Regions from separate parts of the Bacillus sp. FSL R7-0646 genome, predicted to be linked through region 2. Evidence: riboswitches for the same ligand, from Rfam matches in the RefSeq annotation. Region 2 holds a riboswitch; each other region holds the start of a gene.
What was found. Region 2 has a riboswitch for thiamine pyrophosphate ahead of tenA (thiaminase II). Riboswitches for the same ligand answer to the same signal wherever they lie in the genome.
Positions count from the first base shown of each region.

Region 1: it holds a riboswitch for thiamine pyrophosphate, as region 2 does, so the genes downstream of both, thiT (energy-coupled thiamine transporter ThiT) here and tenA (thiaminase II) in region 2, are expected to answer to the same signal.
Region 3: it holds a riboswitch for thiamine pyrophosphate, as region 2 does, so the genes downstream of both, tenA (thiaminase II) here and tenA (thiaminase II) in region 2, are expected to answer to the same signal.
Region 4: it holds a riboswitch for thiamine pyrophosphate, as region 2 does, so the genes downstream of both, thiC (phosphomethylpyrimidine synthase ThiC) here and tenA (thiaminase II) in region 2, are expected to answer to the same signal.

Region 1 is NZ_CP150217.1:3,113,304-3,118,487, forward strand. It holds rRNA gene MKY62_RS16225 (16S ribosomal RNA) at 1-1,208, opposite strand, end outside; gene MKY62_RS16230 (GntR family transcriptional regulator) at 1,835-2,935, opposite strand; TPP riboswitch at 3,098-3,197, shown strand; gene thiT (energy-coupled thiamine transporter ThiT) at 3,309-3,893, shown strand; gene MKY62_RS16240 (class D sortase) at 3,934-4,491, opposite strand; gene MKY62_RS16245 (processed acidic surface protein) at 4,598-5,184, opposite strand, start outside.
Region 2 is NZ_CP150217.1:1,270,517-1,275,700, forward strand. It holds gene MKY62_RS06330 (monovalent cation:proton antiporter family protein) at 226-2,070, shown strand; TPP riboswitch at 2,130-2,238, shown strand; gene tenA (thiaminase II) at 2,322-3,023, shown strand; gene tenI (thiazole tautomerase TenI) at 2,998-3,609, shown strand; gene thiO (glycine oxidase ThiO) at 3,593-4,702, shown strand; gene thiS (sulfur carrier protein ThiS) at 4,699-4,902, shown strand; gene MKY62_RS06355 (thiazole synthase) at 4,909-5,184, shown strand, end outside.
Region 3 is NZ_CP150217.1:4,028,960-4,034,143, reverse strand. It holds gene aceA (isocitrate lyase) at 1-1,127, shown strand, start outside; gene MKY62_RS20885 (hypothetical protein) at 1,179-1,337, opposite strand; TPP riboswitch at 1,540-1,644, shown strand; gene tenA (thiaminase II) at 1,756-2,442, shown strand; gene MKY62_RS20875 (ECF transporter S component) at 2,439-3,038, shown strand; gene MKY62_RS20870 (ABC transporter ATP-binding protein) at 3,013-4,605, shown strand; gene MKY62_RS20865 (energy-coupling factor transporter transmembrane component T) at 4,602-5,184, shown strand, end outside.
Region 4 is NZ_CP150217.1:931,446-936,629, forward strand. It holds gene MKY62_RS04655 (hypothetical protein) at 1-64, shown strand, start outside; gene aroD (type I 3-dehydroquinate dehydratase) at 452-1,216, shown strand; TPP riboswitch at 1,366-1,474, shown strand; gene thiC (phosphomethylpyrimidine synthase ThiC) at 1,622-3,397, shown strand; gene MKY62_RS04670 (ABC transporter ATP-binding protein) at 3,600-4,367, shown strand; gene MKY62_RS04675 (aliphatic sulfonate ABC transporter substrate-binding protein) at 4,388-5,184, shown strand, end outside.

The DNA of each region.
Region 1 (5,184 bases), 1.8 Mb from region 2:
GATTTGACGTCATCCCCACCTTCCTCCGGTTTGTCACCGGCAGTCACCTTAGAGTGCCCAACTGAATGCTGGCAACTAAGATCAAGGGTTGCGCTCGTTGCGGGACTTAACCCAACATCTCACGACACGAGCTGACGACAACCATGCACCACCTGTCACTCTGCCCCCGAAGGGGAAGCCCTATCTCTAGGGTTGTCAGAGGATGTCAAGACCTGGTAAGGTTCTTCGCGTTGCTTCGAATTAAACCACATGCTCCACCGCTTGTGCGGGCCCCCGTCAATTCCTTTGAGTTTCAGTCTTGCGACCGTACTCCCCAGGCGGAGTGCTTAATGCGTTTGCTGCAGCACTAAAGGGCGGAAACCCTCTAACACTTAGCACTCATCGTTTACGGCGTGGACTACCAGGGTATCTAATCCTGTTCGCTCCCCACGCTTTCGCGCCTCAGCGTCAGTTACAGACCAGAGAGTCGCCTTCGCCACTGGTGTTCCTCCACATCTCTACGCATTTCACCGCTACACGTGGAATTCCACTCTCCTCTTCTGCACTCAAGTTCCCCAGTTTCCAATGACCCTCCCCGGTTGAGCCGGGGGCTTTCACATCAGACTTAAGAAACCGCCTGCGCGCGCTTTACGCCCAATAATTCCGGACAACGCTTGCCACCTACGTATTACCGCGGCTGCTGGCACGTAGTTAGCCGTGGCTTTCTGGTTAGGTACCGTCAAGGTGCCGCCCTATTCGAACGGTACTTGTTCTTCCCTAACAACAGAGTTTTACGATCCGAAAACCTTCATCACTCACGCGGCGTTGCTCCGTCAGACTTTCGTCCATTGCGGAAGATTCCCTACTGCTGCCTCCCGTAGGAGTCTGGGCCGTGTCTCAGTCCCAGTGTGGCCGATCACCCTCTCAGGTCGGCTACGCATCGTCGCCTTGGTGAGCCGTTACCTCACCAACTAGCTAATGCGCCGCGGGTCCATCTGTAAGTGGTAGCTAAAAGCCACCTTTTATGATTGAACCATGCGGTTCAATCAAGCATCCGGTATTAGCCCCGGTTTCCCGGAGTTATCCCAGTCTTACAGGCAGGTTACCCACGTGTTACTCACCCGTCCGCCGCTGACCTAAGGGAGCAAGCTCCCGTCGGTCCGCTCGACTTGCATGTATTAGGCACGCCGCCAGCGTTCGTCCTGAGCCAGGATCAAACTCTCCATGAAGTAATGGAGCGCAGATTAAGTTCGTCACATCCTGTGACAACATCTGCATGACCTGCATCGTGCAGGCCCCTGACTACGCACATTCGCATGTACGATTTATTTAATGAATTAACAGGTACGTTTTGTCTTGTTTAGTTTTCAAAGATCATTTCCGCTCCTGTCCGAAGCGACTTTATTAATATAACATTCTATCAATGTGAATGTCAACAACTTTTTTTAAAAGTTTTTTTGAAGTTGTATTTATAAAGCCTTCTTTTTAGGGCGGATACTAATATAACATCTATTTTCGTTTTGCACAATAGCTTTTTTAAAAAAATAATAATCAAATGAAATTCCCGATCATCCCGGACCAGCCGACAATTGACGCAACTTATTCCTTCTTACTTACTGTTTTCTTCTATATAAAAGATGTACAGCGGCCAAAAAAATCGAGACGCTGTACCATTGTTCCCGAAGCTGCGGAAATGCCCTTAAACTCTCCGCTATCAGCCTTCAATTTAATAAAAGCTCCGAATTCGGAGCTTTTTAAAGGATCTATCTTTGTCTCATGACATTCACTCTGTCGTGCTGTTGGCAACGAAAGCAGCCGAATACTCGAATCGCTTGTATGGGTAAAGCTGATCAGCCTACCTTTTCGGCTTGGCGGTCGAATGTCTGACAACAAGTTCAGGTTTATAGACGGTAGAATGCTCAAGCTTATCCGTGTTCCGTCCCTCAACTTTGGCAATCATCCATTTTGCCGCCTCAATCCCCATCTGCATTTTCGGATGGGTGACTGATGTCAGCTTCACTTCAGACGCCTCGCTCAAGTGTGAGTCGTCATATCCGACAATTGATATGTCGTCCGGTACTTTCAAACCGAATTCCCTTACGACATCCAACACTATAAGTGCTATCTCATCATTATAGCAGAATATGGCAGTCGGGCGGTCTGCTGAGGAAAGCCGCTTCCTTGCCTCAGCAATCGTTTTTTCTTTTTTGTTCTCTGTTGTGTAAGTCACGACCATCTCCGGATAAAACGACAAGCCGTTTTCCCTGAAAGCCCGGATAAATCCTTTCATCCGGTTGACGCCCTGCATATCGTCCTGTTTAAAGAAACCGAACACTTTTTCATGGCCTAGCTTAATCAAATGCTCCGTGGCGATAAAACCGCCGTGCTCATCATCCAAAATGAAATGAGGCGGGTTTAACTCCTGATATAATTGGTTGATCATCAAATATGGTATATGGTGCTGTTCAAGGGTCAGATAGTAATTTAAATTCGGATTAAAGCTGCCGGTTTTCGTCGGCTCCACAATCAACCCATCAATTTTTTTGTCAAGCATATTTACAAGACATTGTTTTTCTTTTTCAATGTCATTATTCGTGCTCGCGACGACCAAGGTGTAACCTGCACTCGACAATGAAGATTCGATTCCTCTTATAATAGAAGGAAAAATGTAATCCGAAAGGTAAGTCGTAATGACCCCAATCATCTTATTTCTTTCCCTTCCTTTTTCAGAAAGCTGCAGGCGGTGAGAGCAATACGTCCCCGAGCCTTGCTCTCTGTATAAAAGCCCTTCATGAACAAGGTCGCCAATTGCTTGCCGGATCGTATGCCTGCTCACATCAAATATTTTCATCAATTCGTTTTCCGAATGGATTTTTTCGCCCGGCTTCACTTTGCCTTCATATATCCACGATTTAATTTCATTTTTCACCATGCTGTATTTTGTGAGTTCACTCATCAGATCAACCCTTTACTGCATCTTGTACGTATGAATAAGTTCTATTATAAGGAAAAGATGTTTGCATTGCTACATATTGGAGGGTTTCAGCAAAAGTTTTTCGAAAAATTAGCTTGTCGTCCGTTTCTTTTTTTAGTATAGTAGAATATAACTAAATAACTTGATGACCACAAGGGGAGCCTCCGGGCTGAGAGTGAACGACCGTTCTGACCCTTCGAACCTGTTAGTTAATGCTGGCGTAGGAATGTGGCAAAGTCATTTCTAATTGCATCCAAAGCAGTGCGTGGAAAACTGTCCTACTCCTTCCCCGCATTGCTTTTTTTATTGGGAAAGAAGTCCAGTATCCCTTTGTTCATCAAAAGTGAGGGTTATGATGAATCAATCTAAACAACTTGTACAGCTGATTGAAATTGCGATTATGACAGGAATAGCACTTATACTTGATATGGTGTCCGGAATGTTTTTAAAAATGCCTCAAGGCGGTTCAATCGCCGTCATGATGATTCCGATCTTCCTGATCTCCTTTAGATGGGGGCTCAAGGCAGGGCTGGCGACCGGGTTTTTAGCCGGATTGCTTCAATTTGTCACTGGAGGATTTTACGTTGTTCATCCTCTGCAGCTTCTTCTTGATTACTTTATCGCGCCTACGGCCGCGGGAATCGGCGGCTTTTTTGCCGGATCGATCCGAAATGCTTCATTTGAGAAACAAAAAGGAAAGATCATTTCCTATGTTATGCTGGCCGTCCTTCTTGGAAGCGGACTGAAATTTCTCGCACATGTCATCAGCGGCGCTGTCTTTTTTGGAAACTATGCGCCTAAAGGCACTCCGGTATGGATTTATTCATTGGTATATAATGGAACGTATATGCTTCCGTCTTTCATTGTCTGCACAATCGTCCTTTGTATACTGCTGCTAACCGCACCAAGACTTCTAGAAAACAGAACAAACATGAGATAACATAAAAAAACAGCGGATTCGCCTGAGATTCCGCTGTTTTTTATGTTTTAATCAAATCTGCGACCAATATATACCGCTCCGGTGCTGAACCGATAAAGTCAAAAGGATAGCAGGTGGAAACCGTCAATGTCGCTCTCGGCTTTGGAACTATCACCGTCCGGTCATCCGCATCCACGATTCGGACCTTTTTCACTTTGTATGTAAAAGTTCCGTAGGAAGCTTCAACAATTAACTGATCGCCTTTCCCCACTCGGCCGAGTTTTCGGAAAACCGTATCCCGGTGGCCTGATAAAACCGAGTTGTCATCTTCTCCAGGCAGAACGGATCCTGCGAAATGGCCCACGCCTTTTTGCAGCTCGTCTTCATCTGTTCCGTGATATATCGGAAGCCTTGCATTGATTTTCGGAATAACAAGATCACCGATTTTCTCCCCGGTTTCAAATGTTTGATCAATTGCCGTCTTTTCTTTTTTCGTCGTCTGAATCGGAGGTTTTTCAGGCTTTTCCTCTTCTTTCATCTGCTGAAATGAAAATAGAGCGTAGCCGTGCATCAGCTTGAACACATTCGTTGTTGTAAAATAAGCGCCGCACGCAACCATCGCAATGGCTGCAAGCCAGATGATCTTTTTTCGATGTGCCTTAATTTCCTTTCACTCCTTATAAAAACTTCCCATTCTATACAGACTTAGAATGGGAAGTAAAATGTTAAGCCGCTTTTCGAAGCCTTCTGACCATAAACAATCCGCCAAACATCAGAACGGCGCCAAAGATCGACCATTCTGCGTAATGCCCGGCCGTTTTCGGAAGCTTTGCACCTTTAACCGTCTTTTTCACATGAGATTTCTTTGCGTCGTGTTTAACAGCCGTTTGGGTTTGCTTCACTTTCGACCCTGTGTCATGAATTAAATCAGATCCGATCATTTCAGGCGTCAGCAATACATCCAAAATGAAATTGCCCTGCAGATCGTATACTTCCACTAGGAGGCTTGCTCCCTTCAGATCTTCAGCACTGACAAGCGTCGTCAAAGACACTTCTTTTTTCTTTCCGTCTTTAACAAGATAATATTTCGTTTTCACTTCGAGCGTCTTCTGAAGATCGTTTAAAATGGACAGCATTTCAGCGATATCCTGAGCTGACAGCTCTGATACAGACTCGAAATCGGCTACCGCTTCAAGACGTTCTCCAAGAGCCATCAAGTCATTTTCAAGGTTCGGATTGTTATCGCGCACTTTTCGGAGGTGATTCACGAGTCTTTCCCACTCCTGATCATCCACACCCAATTCTTGAAACA
Region 2 (5,184 bases):
GCCCCAAGCCGTATAAATCAAGCTTCTGCAACTTTCTCCGGAGAAAATCAGGCATATTACTTTTTTTTCTGAGCGAGCATTGTTAAAATCAATTTTTACACCTGTGGGAAAAGAGTTTCGACGGTTCTTTTCCCACATGAAAATGTCAAAAATATGCCCCTTTTATTTTTAAAAAAGGGAACGCTAATCATACCCGGAAACCGGTTTTAGAGGAGGTACCAGTTTATGGAGCACACATCTGTCTCATCTTTAGTTGTCGTACTGATTATCGCATTTTTAACACCCATCCTGCTGCACCGTTTCAGGTTAAGCATACCGGTGGTTGTCGCTGAAATCATCATGGGTCTTATTATCGGAAAAAGCGGGTTCGATCTGGTTGCCCAGCACGATACTTGGCTCGAAACTTTATCGATGCTCGGATTTATCTTTTTAATGTTTTTAAGCGGGCTTGAAATCGATTTTTCCGTATTTGAAAAAGGTAAGAAAAAGCAGCTGCTTCCGAGCGGAAAGGAAGCGCCGAATACGTTTAAAACGGCTTCCGTCATCTTTATTGCCGTCTTTATACTATCGCTCGGCCTCTCCTACAGCTTTGTCATGGCAGGATTTATTGACAACGCCTTTTTAATGACGCTGATCATTTCAACAATTTCGCTTGGGGTTGTCGTTCCGACGCTGAAGGAAGAGCGGCTCATGAAGACGAATATCGGCCAGATTATTTTGCTTGTCGCCGTGATTGCCGATCTTGTCACGATGATACTGCTTGCGGTGTTCGCCTCAATCTACGGAGACGAAAACAGCAATATGTGGCTGCTGATGATTTTATTTGCCGCCGGCGTTGTTTTATACATTTTCGGCAGGGTATTTAAAAAGCGGCCTTTTGTCGAAGTGCTGTCAAAAGGCACGATCCAGATCGGCACAAGGGCGATATTTACGCTGATCATCGTACTCGTGGCGCTTTCCGAGTCGCTCGGTGCAGAAAACATTCTCGGCGCGTTTTTAGCCGGGGTGCTTGTTTCGCTGCTTTCGCCGAACAAAGAGCTCGTTCAGCAGCTTGATTCATTCGGCTACGGGTTCCTCATCCCGATCTTCTTTGTCATGACAGGCGTCAAATTGGACATTTGGTCGCTGTTTGGCAATCCGAAAATTTTAGTGATGATCCCACTTCTGTTTGTGGCTCTGTTAATCAGCAAAGTCGTTCCGGTGCTGTTTTTGAAAAAGTGGTATGACATGAAAACCGTGCTGGCTTCCGGTTTTCTCCTGACTTCCACGCTTTCTCTGGTGATCGCGGCGACAACGATCGGCGAGCGCATCGGCATCATTGACGCGCAGATGTCCGGCGCGCTGATTTTGGTGGCTGTCATTACATGCATCATCACACCGACCGGCTTTAAAAAATTAATGCCGAAAACGGAAAGCGAAAAAGAGAAAAAGACGATCACCTTTATCGGCGCGAATCAAATGACGCTGCCGGTCACGCTTGAACTTTCTCCAGAAGATTATCACGTCAGAATCCTGCATGTCCGGCAGGAAAAGAAGGAAGAAAAGCTGGCGGATCCGGTGTTTGACGTTGAAGTTTTGCCAGATTATGAATACGAAACGCTTCAATCATTCGGCGTTTTCCAAACGGATATACTCGTCGTGGCGACAGGCAGCGAAGAGCGCAATACAGGGATCGCCCTTTATGCGAAGGAGCAGAAAGTCGCGAGAATTATCGCCAGCGCAGATTCCCCAGACGCCGAATCGAGGCTGAAAGAAAACGGAATTGATACATTCTCCATTCTGCTTTCCACGAAAACGCTGCTGCGCGCGCTTATCGAGGCGCCTGGCGTTATGAAACTTTTGACGAACCAGGATGCGTCGCTGTATCAGATCAATATGAGCAATGAGCGATTTGACGGCGTCCTGTTAAGGGAGTTTCCGTTTACGGGAGATGTCATCTTCGTCCGGATTTTCCGCGGGGTTGACAGCATCGTGCCCCATGGGGATACAAGGCTGCAAATGGGTGACAGGCTGATCGCCACCGGTTCGCGCGAATATATTGCGGAATTGAAAAAAACGCTTGGAGACTGATGCTTGACCATTTTGCAATTCGTGATAAGATTAAAGTATAAACTGAATGAACAAGAAATGTTTTCCACTAGGGGAGTCCTTGATAAGGGCTGAGATAAAAGTTTGACTTTTAGACCCTCATAACCTGAACAGGTTCAAACCTGCGTAGGGAAGTGGCACGGTATTTGAGTATGTATATATGCAAATTCCAAACCACTTTCCTTGCGGGAAAGTGGTTTTTTTATGTTCAGAATCGAAGGAGGAGCCTTGAAATGAAGTTTTCAGAAGAATGCCGAAACAGCGCTGCAACTTGGTGGGAAGGGAGTTTTGTCCATCCGTTTATTCAAGGAATTGGAGACGGCACACTTCCGGTTGACCGATTTAAATACTATGTCATGCAGGATTCCTACTATTTGACCCACTTTGCCAAAGTCCAATCCTTTGGAGCGGCATATGCTCACGATCTATATACGACAAGCCGGATGGCCGAACACGCGAAAGGGACATATGAAGCCGAGATGTCGCTCCACAGGAAATTCACCGATCTATTGGGCATCACAAAGGAAGAGCTGGAGTCGTTTCAGCCGTCGCCGACAGCGTATGCGTACACATCGCATTTGTACCGTTCTGTCGTCAGCGGCAGTTTTGCGGAAATACTCGCTGCTTTGCTTCCTTGCTATTGGCTCTATTATGACGTCGGCGAAACGCTGAAAACGTGCAGGCCTGACAACGCGATTTATCAGGAATGGATCGCGACATACGGAGGAGACTGGTTTAAAAAATCTGTAACGGAACAGATCAACCGCTTCGATGAGCTGGCTGAAAACGCCGATGAGAAAACGCGCGCGAAGATGAAGGAGAATTTCGTCATCTCCAGCTTCTACGAATACCGGTTCTGGGATATGGCCTATCAAAAAGAAAGCTGGTCAAAAAGCGGGGTGGATCAGCTTGCATCTGCACGCGATCACCGATGACAAGCACTCCGTGGAAGAGCTTTCAGCAAAAATCATCTCGATTCACGATGCCGTTGACTTTATCCACATCAGGGAAAGGTCAAAAAAAGTAAGCGAAATATCAAGTTTGATCGATCGCCTGGCCGAAGAAGGCGTTGATAAGCGAAAGCTCATCATCAACGACAGGGTGGATATTGCTTTGTTTCATCATATTCACCGGGTTCAGCTGCCTTCACACGGCTTTTCCGTCAAAAGTGTAAGAAGCCGTTTTCCGCATTTGAAAATCGGAAAGTCCGTACATTCACCTGAAGAAGCGGTGCAGGCTGAAACTGAAGGTGCAGATTACGTGCTGTTCGGCCACATTTTTGAAACGGACTGTAAAAAGGGCCGGAAAGGAAGAGGAGCTCTGAGCTTGGCAGAAGTGAAGGCGGCTGTCCGCATTCCGGTCATTGCGATCGGAGGGATTACCGAACAACGTCTGGCGGAAGTCAAAATGGCAGACGGCATCGCCGTGATGTCGGGGATCTTTTCCCATGACAGACCGAATGAGGCGGCCGCGCGGCTTGCCAGTCTCGCGAAGGGAGATTCATATGAGAAAGCGCTATGATACGATCGTGATCGGCGGAGGCATCATCGGGACTTCCATCGCTTATCATCTTGCGAAAGCGGGGAAAAAAACGGCCGTGTTTGAAAGCGGGGAAGTCGGCAAAAAAGCGACGAGCGCGGCTGCGGGCATGCTCGGCGCCCATGCGGAATGCGATAAACCCGGTACCTTTTTCGAATTTGCCAGAGCCAGTCAAAAAGCCTATAAGCGCCTGACGGGGGAATTGAAAGACATAAGCGGCATTGATATCAGAAGGCATGACGGAGGGATATTAAAGCTGGCATTTTCAGAAAGCGACCGCGAACACCTGATGCAAATGGGTGCACTGGATTCTGTGGAATGGCTTGAAGCTGATGAAGTATATAAATTAGAACCGAATGCCGGAAAAGGAATTCTCGGCGCCAATTTTATCAGGGACGACGTCCATGTCGAACCGGCTGCAGTGTGCAGGGCATTTGCCAGGGGAGCCCGGATGCTCGGTGCAGATGTCTTCGAGTATACGCCCGTTTTATCGATAGAATCCGAAGCGGGGGCCGTCCGCGTCACGTCCGCTTCCGGCACAGCGGAGGCGGAGCACGCTGTCATTGCAAGCGGCGTGTGGAGCGGAGCTTTGTTTAAACAAATCGGCTTAGACAAAAGGTTTTACCCCGTCAAAGGGGAGTGCCTGTCCGTATGGAATGACGGCATCTCTTTGACGAGAACGCTTTACCATGATCATTGCTACATCGTTCCGCGCCATAGCGGAAGGCTTGTCGTCGGCGCGACGATGAAGCCCGGGGACTGGAATGAGCAGCCGGAACTTGGCGGAATCGAGGAGTTGATCCGAAAAGCCAAGTCGATGCTCCCTGGGATTGAATCCATGAAAATCGACCAATGCTGGGCCGGGTTGCGTCCCGAAACAGGGGATGGCAATCCGTATATCGGAAGACATCCTGAAAATGACCGGATTTTGTTTGCTGCCGGACATTTCAGAAACGGCATCCTCCTGGCACCTGCAACCGGTGAGATGATGGCAGACATGATCCTCGGCAATCCGGTCAAAACAGAGTGGATCGAGGCGTTTAAAGCGGAGCGAAAGGAGGCTGTGCACAGGTGAACATTCAGCTCAACGGCCGGAAAATAGAGTGGAGAGACGACGGCGGCACGATTTACGATTTGCTCGAGTCCTACAATCTGGAAAATCGTGTTGTCGTTGTTGAAAAAAACAGGCAGATTATCGGAAAAGACCAATATCAATCAGTCAAACTGGAAGAACACGATGTCATCGAAATCGTTCATTTTGTCGGAGGGGGATAAACCGTTATGTTAAAAATCGCAGATCGTCAATTTTCATCAAGATTATTGCTCGGTACAGGGAAGTATCCGTCATTTGAGATTCAAAAAGAGGCCGTCAGCGCATCTGAATCGGAGATCCTGACGTTTGCCGTCAGACGGATGAATATTTTTGAAGAATCTCAGCCTAATTTTTTGGAGCAGCTCGATTTAAGCCGTTATACGCTTTTGCCGAATACGGCAGGAGCAAAAACGGCTGAGGAAGCCGTCCGGATCGCCAAGCTTGCCAAAGCAAGCGGTCTTTGC
Region 3 (5,184 bases), 1.4 Mb from region 2:
AGCTGTGGAAGCTTCTCCATACAGAGGATTTCGTCCCGGCGCTGGGCGCTTTGACCGGAAACCAAGCCATGCAGCAAGTAAAGGCCGGATTGAAAGCGATTTATTTAAGCGGCTGGCAGGTGGCTGCCGATGCAAATATGTCAGGGAGCATGTATCCTGACCAAAGCCTTTATCCGGCAAACAGCGTCCCGGAAGTCGTCAAAAAAATCAACCGCACGCTGCAGCGCGCCGATCAAATCCACCATATGGAAGGAAAGGAAGACATCGATTGGTTTGCTCCGATTGTGGCCGACGCTGAAGCGGGCTTCGGCGGGCAGCTGAATGTGTTCGAGCTGATGAAAAGTATGATTGAAGCCGGCGCCGCGGGAGTTCACTTTGAAGACCAGCTGTCGTCTGAGAAAAAGTGCGGGCATTTGGGCGGAAAAGTGCTGCTTCCGACGCAAACGGCGGTACGTAATTTGATTGCCGCGCGCCTCGCCGCAGACGTGATGGGAGTCCCGACCATTCTTATTGCCCGCACGGACGCGAATGCGGCAGACCTGATCACAAGCGACGTCGATTCATATGATGCACCGTTTTTGACGGGAGAGCGAACAGCGGAAGGGTTCTTCAAAACAAAGCCTGGCCTTGATCAGGCGATTGCCAGAGGTTTGGCGTATGCGCCGTATGCCGATTTGATCTGGTGTGAAACGTCTGAGCCGAATATTGAAGAAGCCCGCCGGTTTGCACAGGCGATCCATGAAAAATTCCCGGGCAAACTGCTCGCCTACAACTGCTCCCCTTCGTTCAACTGGAAGGCCAAACTGGATGACAACACCATCTTGAACTTTCAGAAACAGCTCAGTGAAATGGGCTATAAATTTCAATTTGTGACATTGGCGGGCTTCCACGCCTTAAATCACGGCATGTTTGAATTGGCCCGCCAATATAAGCACCGCGGAATGGCGGCGTACTCTGATCTGCAGCAGGCCGAGTTTGCCAGCGAAGTCCACGGCTATACGGCGACAAGGCATCAGCGCGAAGTCGGAACGAGCTACTTTGATGAAGTCGCCCAGGTTGTGACAGGCGGGACTTCATCAACCACTGCACTGAAGGGATCGACTGAAGCGGAACAGTTTCAATCATAAAAACGTGAAAAAGCCGCCCGTCATTGGGCGGCTTGCTTGTTGTCTATCAAGTTAGCAATTGACATCATTGGAAGGGGCGGTAAAAGAGTTTTCCCTAATAACAGTCAGTGTCTGATGATTCCTGTTGTTTGTTTTGGCCGGCCGGTTGTCTTTGCTGAAAGAATAGAACAAATACACGGCCATTGTCAAAATCAAGATAAACATCATCATAAATATCCCCTCCAAATTTTTTGTCTTCACTATATAAGACGAACAAGCCCGGAAAAGGTTTCAGAAAATTTATATTTTTCTATAAATATTTCCGATTGCCGACTTTCTGTATGAAACCCGGCGGTTCTATACAAGAATAAAACTGAAAAACTCAGGTTGACATCATAACCATTGATGTGTAGAGTAAAAGTTAATGTAATAGGAAGTCCACTAGGGGAGCCGTAAGCCGGCTGAGACAAGAAGCGATCTTGGACCCTTTGAACCTGATCTAGTTCATACTAGCGTAGGGAAGTGGAGCCGGTGTCTTAATGATTTCATCATACTAAGGCCGCTCCATTTTGGGGCGGCTTTTTTGCGTATAAAGCCGCTTGCCCCCCTGTGCCTTCCTATAAAACCGATTGCTAAGGAGGCTATCTACATGAGTTTTTCCGCAGAACTTCGCCGCGAGGCAGACCCTATTTTTGAAGCCATTTTTGAGCATCCGTTTGTACTGGGGCTGGCGTCCGGGAGGCTGGAAAAGGAGCAGCTTGTTCATTATGTAAAGCAAGATTACGAGTATTTGAATGCCTTTATTCAAATCTACGGAATTGCGATTTCCAAGTGTCAAAATCGAAAAGATATGGAAATGTTTCATGAGCAGATTTCATTTGTGCTAGACAGCGAAGTGCACCCGCACAAAAACCTGTGCCGGGCCGCTGGGGTGGAGTACGAAACTCTGCAGGGCTATCCGCTTGCGCCTTCCGCCCATCATTATGTCCGCCATATGCTGACGTCGGCGCACGAAGGTACGCTGGGAGAGATATTAGCCGTCTTGCTGCCTTGTCCATGGACATATTGGGAGATCGGAAAAAAACTGATGAAGGACGTTCAGCCTGATCCATCGCATCCATTTTATGACTGGATCTGTTTTTACGGAAACAGAACGGATTCAATCACGACAAAGTTTTGCGCCCGCCTGGATGAATGGGCCGAAACAGCGGGCAAGGCTGAAAAAGAAAAAATGAAGGAGCTCTTTTTGCAAAGCTGTCAGCTTGAATACGGCTTTTGGGAGATGGCTTATACGGTTGAAGATTGGCCTGTGGAAATGGGGGCGGTGAGACGATGAATTGGAACATGAAAGAAGTCGTCATGACAGTCATCTTGTCTGTGGCATGCGGCGTCATTTATTTAGGGTGGTCTACCTTGTGGATCCCTGTTTCAGCTATCGTCGGGCCCGTCGGAGCGAACTTTATGTTCGGCATATGGGTGATCGCCAGCCCGATTGTCGCTTATATCATCCGTAAACCGGGTGCGGCGCTGATTGCCGAGACGGCAGCTGCGGCGGTCGAACTGCTGACCGGAAGCCATTTTGGGCTTTCAGCATTATTAATCGGTGTGTTCCAGGGAGCCGGTGCGGAAATCGCGTTTGCGATCTTTCGCTATAAGCGCTATAACTTGTTTACCCTTATGCTTTCCGGTGCGCTAGCCGCGGTGGGGAGCGCGACATACAGCCTGATGGCAAACGGTTTTGCCTACTATACGACGCAAACGCTGATATTGACGCTTATCATCCAAATCATCAGCGGCATTGTACTCGGCGGCTGGCTGGCAAAAGCCGTTGTCGAAGCGCTTGCGAAAACGGGAGTCCTGAACCAGTATGAGATCATGAAAGAACACCGGAAGAAGGATGATGCCGATGCGTTCATTTCTCGGATGCAGTAACCTTTCCGTCCGTTTTTATCATCGTCCTGAAACAGTCTTGGACCGGGTCTCGCTGTCGATTGAGCAGGGAGAAAAAGTGCTGATACTCGGGCCGAGCGGAAGCGGAAAATCGACGCTGTTGTCCGTGCTTTCCGGCATCATTCCTGAACATATCGAAGCTGAAGTCACAGGCGAGGTCAACCGCAGAAAGAGCGCCGGCGTTATGTTTCAGGATCCGGATTCGCAGTTTTGCATGCTTCATGTTGATGAGGAAATCGCGTTTAGCCTTGAAAATCGATCCGTTCCGCCAAAAGATATGGACCGCATCATCTCGGAGCTGATGGAGCTGGTCGGTTTAAAGATAGATAAGAAAACGCCGATCGAAACCTTGTCAGGCGGTATGAAGCAGAGGCTGGCATTAGCGTGCCTGCTCGCTTTGGAGCCTGAAGTGCTGTTTTTTGATGAGCCGACGGCGCAGCTGGACCCGGCCAGCCGGCAAGACATCTTTGCCTTGCTCCGCGACGTTTCCCGAAAAAGCGGACAGACGATGGTGTTCGTCGAACACGTGCTGGACGGCTGTATCGAGTGGATGGACCGAGTCATCCTTTTCAATGAAAAGGGACAGATCATCGCTGATGGAAAGCCGGAAGAAATCGTCAAACATTTTCAGCCGGAAATGAAAGCGGCAGGCATCTGGCAGCCCAAACTGTACCCCGCAGTATGGGAAGATGTTACCACACAAGATGATCATCCGCTCGCCGTCAAGCTCTCTTCTACATTGAAAATGAAAGAGGAGGAAGCGAAAAACAGGCCGTCAGCAGACAGGGACATATTGATCCGCACAGAGGACGCGGCGATCGGCTATCGGAAAAAGATCGTTGCCGACGGCATCAACCTGGAGATTCCAAGAGGGGAATGGATTTCCGTCATCGGCGGGAACGGCAGCGGAAAGAGTACGTTTTTAAAAAGTCTGATCAGGCTTGAAGCGGTCAAAAAAGGGCGCATTTATCTGGAGGGCCGGGAGCTGAAGAAATGGTCCGATCGTACGCTTTACGAGAAGGCCGGCTTTGTCTTTCAAAACCCCGAGCTTCAATTTATTCGGGACACGGTGTTTGACGAGATCGCGTTCGGAGCGAGACAGCGGAGCTGGCCGGAGGAGCAGGTCGAAAGGAAAACGGCTGAATTGCTGCAGGAATTCGGACTTGATGGTCATCAAAAAGCGCATCCCTTTACATTAAGCCTTGGGCAGAAACGGCGTTTAAGCGTTGCGACGATGCTTTTGTTTGACCAGGATTTGCTGCTGCTTGACGAGCCGACATTCGGTCAGGACGAAAAGACGGCAAAAGAATTGATCAAGCGCTTAAAGGAGCGGCAGGAACGGGGAACGACGATTGTGATGGTGACGCATGACATGGACATCGTAGACGAGCACTCCGACCGGGTCATCGTATTTCATCAAGGGAAAGCGGCATATCAAGGAACGCCGTATCAATTGTTCTCTGACCAAGACCTGGTCCGCCGCTTTTCATTGATACCGCCGCTTCACTACCGGTTCATGCACGAAAGAAAGGAGAGGGTTCCCGTATGAAAAGCAATGGTTCACTTCTTTCGGCATTGAACCCGAGCGCCAAGCTCTTTTCCCACCTCCTGGTCATGTGCATTCTCATGTTTGTTTCAAATCCGAAACCGACTTTTTTCATTTGGCTGTTTGCGGTTGTCATCGGGATTTTTTTCGGGGGATGGACTTTGTCTTATTTAAGTAAACGGCTGCTGCCTTATCTTATTTTTTTTATTCTCGTATTTTGGATGATGGCCGCTTTTGGGAAAGGCGAGGAAACGATTTGGGAATGGGCCTGGTTCCGCGTTACCGAGGAAAGCGTCGGCAATGGGCTGACAATCGCGCTGCGGATGCTCGGCTTTGTCACATACGGTCTCTTGTTTACGTCAACAACCGATTTGACGCAGTTTATTATGAGCCTGATTCATCAATGCAGATTGTCGCCTAAATGGGCTTATGGCTTGCTGGCCGGCTTCCGTTTTGTCCCGCTTTTTCAGTCGGAGCTTTCGCAAATGAAGGCGGCGCACAAAATCAGGGGCTATAAGCAAAAAAACAGCTGGAAGGCGTTTATTCGCTATGCGCTGCCGTTGTTTTCGCAAGGCATCCGCA
Region 4 (5,184 bases), 340 kb from region 2:
GGCTAATTCGATTTTCAATGCCGCTCCCGGAAAAACTGACAATGCTCCATCATCAAAACGGTGAGAGGTTGGAAAGCTAAAGTTCAAACGGCTCGCAGGAGGCGTCTCGTCCAAGGCGTCGGAAGCAGAACTGAAGCATGTTATCGTTAGTAAAGAAATGTTCAGTCGCATCACGCATTAAATAGCAAGGCTCTAAAAACTGCCCTTGATCCGAAGGGCAGTTTTTTCTTGGTCTATGGCAGCATCGTCCTTTCTTCCAGTTAGAAAGCTTCCGATTGGCGGGCCTCTATGTTATAGCTATTGAAGGTCAGCATACTTGTGCAATAAAATGAAGAGCGGAGAATATGCAGTGGTTCGCATAAAAAATTTTACTTGCACGAACAGTTGACATTCAGTAGTCACAGTGATTTGATAAAGGAAATTCGAATACAGAAAGACGGGAGCTGAAACATTGAAGAAACTGGTGAAGGTCAGAGGAATTACATTGGGTGAAGGCCGGCCAAAAATCTGTGTGCCGCTTGTCGGAAAAAACCTTGCCCAATTAAAAGAAGAAGCGGCTTATTTTCAAACGCTTGATGCCGATATTGCGGAGTGGCGTGCTGATTTTTATGAAGATGTAGATGACGTTGATCAAGTCTGCGCGGCATTGGCGGAAATCCGCGGCCTTTTAAAGGACACTCCGCTCATTTTCACTTTCCGCAGCGCCGCCGAAGGCGGAGAAAAAGAGATCAGCACAGCGCGATATTTTTCTTTAAATGAAGCGGTTGTTAAAACAGGGCTTGCCGATGTGATTGATATCGAGCTGTTCAATGACGAAGAGCAAGTGAAAGCGCTGGTGGAAACAGCACATGGTCATGAAGTGTCCGTGATTATATCTAATCATGATTTTGAAAAGACACCAGCTGCAGAAGAAATTGTTTCCCGTTTGCGAAAAGCACAGGAATTAGGGGCTGATCTGCCTAAAATCGCGGTGATGCCGGAAACCACGGCTGATGTCTTGCGTCTGCTTGAAGCCACTTGCACGATGAATGAGAAGTATGCAGATCGGCCGATTATTACGATGTCAATGGCCGGCAAAGGTATCATCAGCCGCCTGGCGGGCGAGGTATTCGGTTCAGCAATGACGTTCGGTGCCGCAAAGAAAGCTTCAGCACCGGGGCAGATTGCAGCTGGTGAGCTCAAGGAAATCCTTCATATATTGCATCGCAATTTATAACTTGATGATTGAGAGGAGCCTGGCTGACAGCCGGCTCCTTTGTCAGTTTTTTCGTAGTCCTAACGACTCATTTATCTTTCTTTTCGGAATCGTTTTAACTTTCCCTTTTCATTCATAATGGGTTGTGATACGATAATCACGAAATTTAATAGCATTACTAGGGGTGCCCGAATGCGGGCTGAGAGAGAGACACGCGTTTCTTAACCCTTTGGACCTGATCTGGTTCGTACCAGCGTGGGGAAGTAAAAAGGATTCGAGAGAAGATGGGGAATGGGTATGGTCCGTCTGTCTTCTAGCGATTTTACTGACTGTAAAACCAGGTTCAACATATGAGCCTGGTTTTTTGTGCTGGTGCTGTTCCGGAGTTTCGTCCTGATCAATTTTTTAGAGGGGAAGGATTTTTACATGAAACAGGAGTCAGTACAGCAAACAAACATCTCGATCATGTCAAGTTTTTCAGGGAGCCGGAAAGTGTATGTCGAAGGGTCGCGTCCTGACATTCAAGTGCCGATGAGAGAAATTTCTTTAAGTCCGACGACGGGTTCGTTTGGCGACGAGGAAAATCAGCCTGTCCGCGTCTACGATACGAGCGGTCCCTATACGGACGCCAATGCGGACGTTGATATACTCAAGGGGCTGAAACCTTTGCGGGCGACTTGGATCAGGGAGCGCGGCGATACCGAGGAATATGAAGGCAGAGAAATAAGGCCGGAGGATAACGGCTACAAAAGCAAAGAGAAAGCGAGCCACAGCTATCCAGGATTGAAACGAAAACCGCTGCGCGCGAAAAAAGGGCAAAATGTCACGCAGCTGCATTACGCAAGAAAGGGGATCATTACGCCCGAAATGGAATTTATCGCGATCCGAGAGCACGTATCCCCCGAATTTGTTCGTGATGAAGTGGCAAGCGGACGGGCGATTATTCCGTCAAACATCAATCATCCGGAAAGCGAACCGATGATTATCGGCCGCAACTTCCACGTCAAAATCAATGCCAACATCGGCAATTCCGCTGTCACCTCTTCGATTGAAGAAGAAGTGGAAAAAATGACATGGGCCATCCGCTGGGGCGCTGATACGATGATGGACTTGTCCACAGGTAAAGATATTCATACAACGAGAGAATGGATCATCCGCAACTGTCCGGTGCCTGTGGGAACAGTCCCGATTTATCAGGCGCTTGAAAAAGTAAACGGCGTCGCGGAAGATCTTACTTGGGACATTTACCGCGATACATTGATCGAACAGGCTGAGCAAGGCGTTGATTATTTCACGATTCACGCCGGCGTCCTTCTCCGGTATGTGCCGTTAACAGCAAAGCGCGTCACCGGAATCGTATCCCGCGGCGGGGCGATCATGGCGCAGTGGTGTTTGGCTCATCATGAGGAAAGCTTTCTGTACACCCATTTTGAAGAGATATGCGAGATTATGAAAACATACGATATCGCATTTTCGCTCGGAGACGGTCTTCGTCCCGGCTCGATTGCCGATGCGAATGATGAGGCCCAATTTGCCGAATTGGAGACGCTCGGCGAGCTGACGGAAATCGCCTGGAAGCATGATGTTCAAGTAATGATCGAAGGACCGGGACACGTGCCGATGCATAAAATCAAAGAGAATGTCGACAAGCAGATGGAGATTTGCAAAGAGGCACCGTTTTACACGCTCGGTCCGCTGACGACCGATATTGCACCGGGCTACGACCATATTACATCGGCGATCGGAGCGGCGATGATCGGCTGGTACGGAACGGCCATGCTTTGCTATGTGACGCCGAAGGAGCATTTGGGACTGCCGAACAAAGATGATGTCCGCGAAGGCGTCATAACATACAAAATCGCGGCCCATGCGGCTGACCTTGCAAAAGGGCACCCCGGCGCGCAAATCCGCGATGACGCGCTTTCAAAGGCGCGCTTTGAATTCCGCTGGCGGGATCAGTTCAACTTGTCGCTCGATCCGGAAAGAGCGCTCGAATACCATGATGAAACCCTTCCGGCGGAAGGCGCCAAAACGGCACACTTTTGTTCAATGTGCGGGCCTAAATTTTGCAGCATGAGGATTTCTCAGGATATTCGCGACTACGCCAAGGAAAACAACCTTGATGAAGAAAAGGCTATCCAAAAAGGATTGGAAGAGAAGGCGAAGGAATTTAAAAAAGCAGGCGGCAGCATTTACAGTTAAAAGCGGGCAATACAGCAGATGAAAGGGGAACCTTTCATCTGTTTTTTTATAATATAGGGTTGACAGGTCGGAATAATATGAATTAGTATGTTATTTAATATTTCGGAAAATTCCATCAGCGCTGATCGGTCAACCGAAGGCTCTTATCTCAATTGGGATAAGAGCTTTTTATTTTCAGTTTTAGAAAAGAAAGGAGAACAAGATGTCTTTATCAATTCGTGTGAATGAAAAAGCATTTGGAAAAGGCAGCTTTAAAACAAGCGTGCTCCAAGACGTGAAGCTTACGGTCGAAAACGGCGAATTTTTGACTGTCATCGGTCCGAGCGGGTGCGGAAAAAGTACGCTCTTAAAAATCGCTGCCGGTCTTGACGGGGATTATGAAGGACGAATCAGCATGAAAGGAAGAGAAATCAAGGGCCCGGGGATTCAGCAAGGCTTCATCTTTCAGGAGCATCGGCTTTTTCCATGGATGACGGTTGAGCAAAATATCGCCGCAGATTTAAGCCTGAAAGAACCAGCAGTGCGAAAAAAAGTCGATGAATTGATTGAAACGGTACGGCTGAAAGGTGCGGAGAAACAGTACCCGCGCGAGCTGTCCGGCGGAATGTCGCAGCGGGTCGCGATTGCCAGGGCTTTGCTCAGGGAGCCTGAGATTTTGCTGCTTGATGAACCCTTCGGTGCCTTGGACGCCTTTACGAGAAAGCATCTGCAGGATGTACTGACAGACATTTGGAGAGAAAAGAAGATGACGATGATCCTCGTGACGCACGATATTGACGAATCGGTGTATTTAGCCAACCGGATCGCAATTCTTACGGCAAAGCCGGGGAGAATCCACAAGCTGATTCCGGTCGATCTGCCTTTTCCGCGCAGCAGAACATCGCCCGTTTTTCAAACAATTAGACAAAAGGTGCTGAAAGAGTTCGAGACAACGGAAACATTCAGCTTTCAGGAAGGTTCAGGAATTTGAGCAGAAAGGAGCGGAAAAACGTGAAAAAATGGCCGTTGTATGTGCTGGGCTGCCTGTTGCTTCTTGCGGGCTGTTCAGCAGCCAAATCAAGTGAAGGGGGCGGAGATTTAAAAGAGATCAACATCGGAGTGCAGCAAAGCTTAAGCCCGTTGCTCCTTGCGAAAGAAAAAGGCTGGTTTGAAAAAGAGTTCGCAAAAGAAGGAATTAAAGTGAAATGGACAGAGTTTCAAAGCGGTCCGCCGCAGTTTGAAGGTCTTGCCGCGGATAAACTCGATTTTTCCCAAGTCGGAAATTCACCGGTGATCGCAGGGCAGGCGGCTGGCATTGATTTTAAAGAAATCGGCCTTTCTCAAGACGGTTTAAAGGCGAACGGCATTCTTGTGAAAAAAGGGAGCGGAATCGATGACATAAAAGATTTGAAAGGAAAGAAGGTGGCGGTGGCAAAAGGCAGCAGCGGGTTCGATTTCCTGTATAAAGTGATCGATAAAGCGGGTCTGAAGCCAACAGACGTCAACATCATTCAGCTTCAGCCTGACGAAGCCATGCCGGCATTTGACAGCGGAGCGATTGACGCCTGGTCGATTTGGGAGCCGTTTTTGTCTCTTAAAACGATCAAAAGTGACGCGGACATATTGGTTGACGGGGAACAAATCGACAAGTATTCCCCGGGTTTTACGCTTGTACGAAGCAAATTCGCCGAACAGCATCCGGATGAGGTGATTCGTTTTCTGAAGGTGTATGACAAGGCCGTGAAATGGCAGAAAACCCATAAGAAAGAAGCGGTTGAAGCGTACGCAAAAATTAAAAACCTCGACAA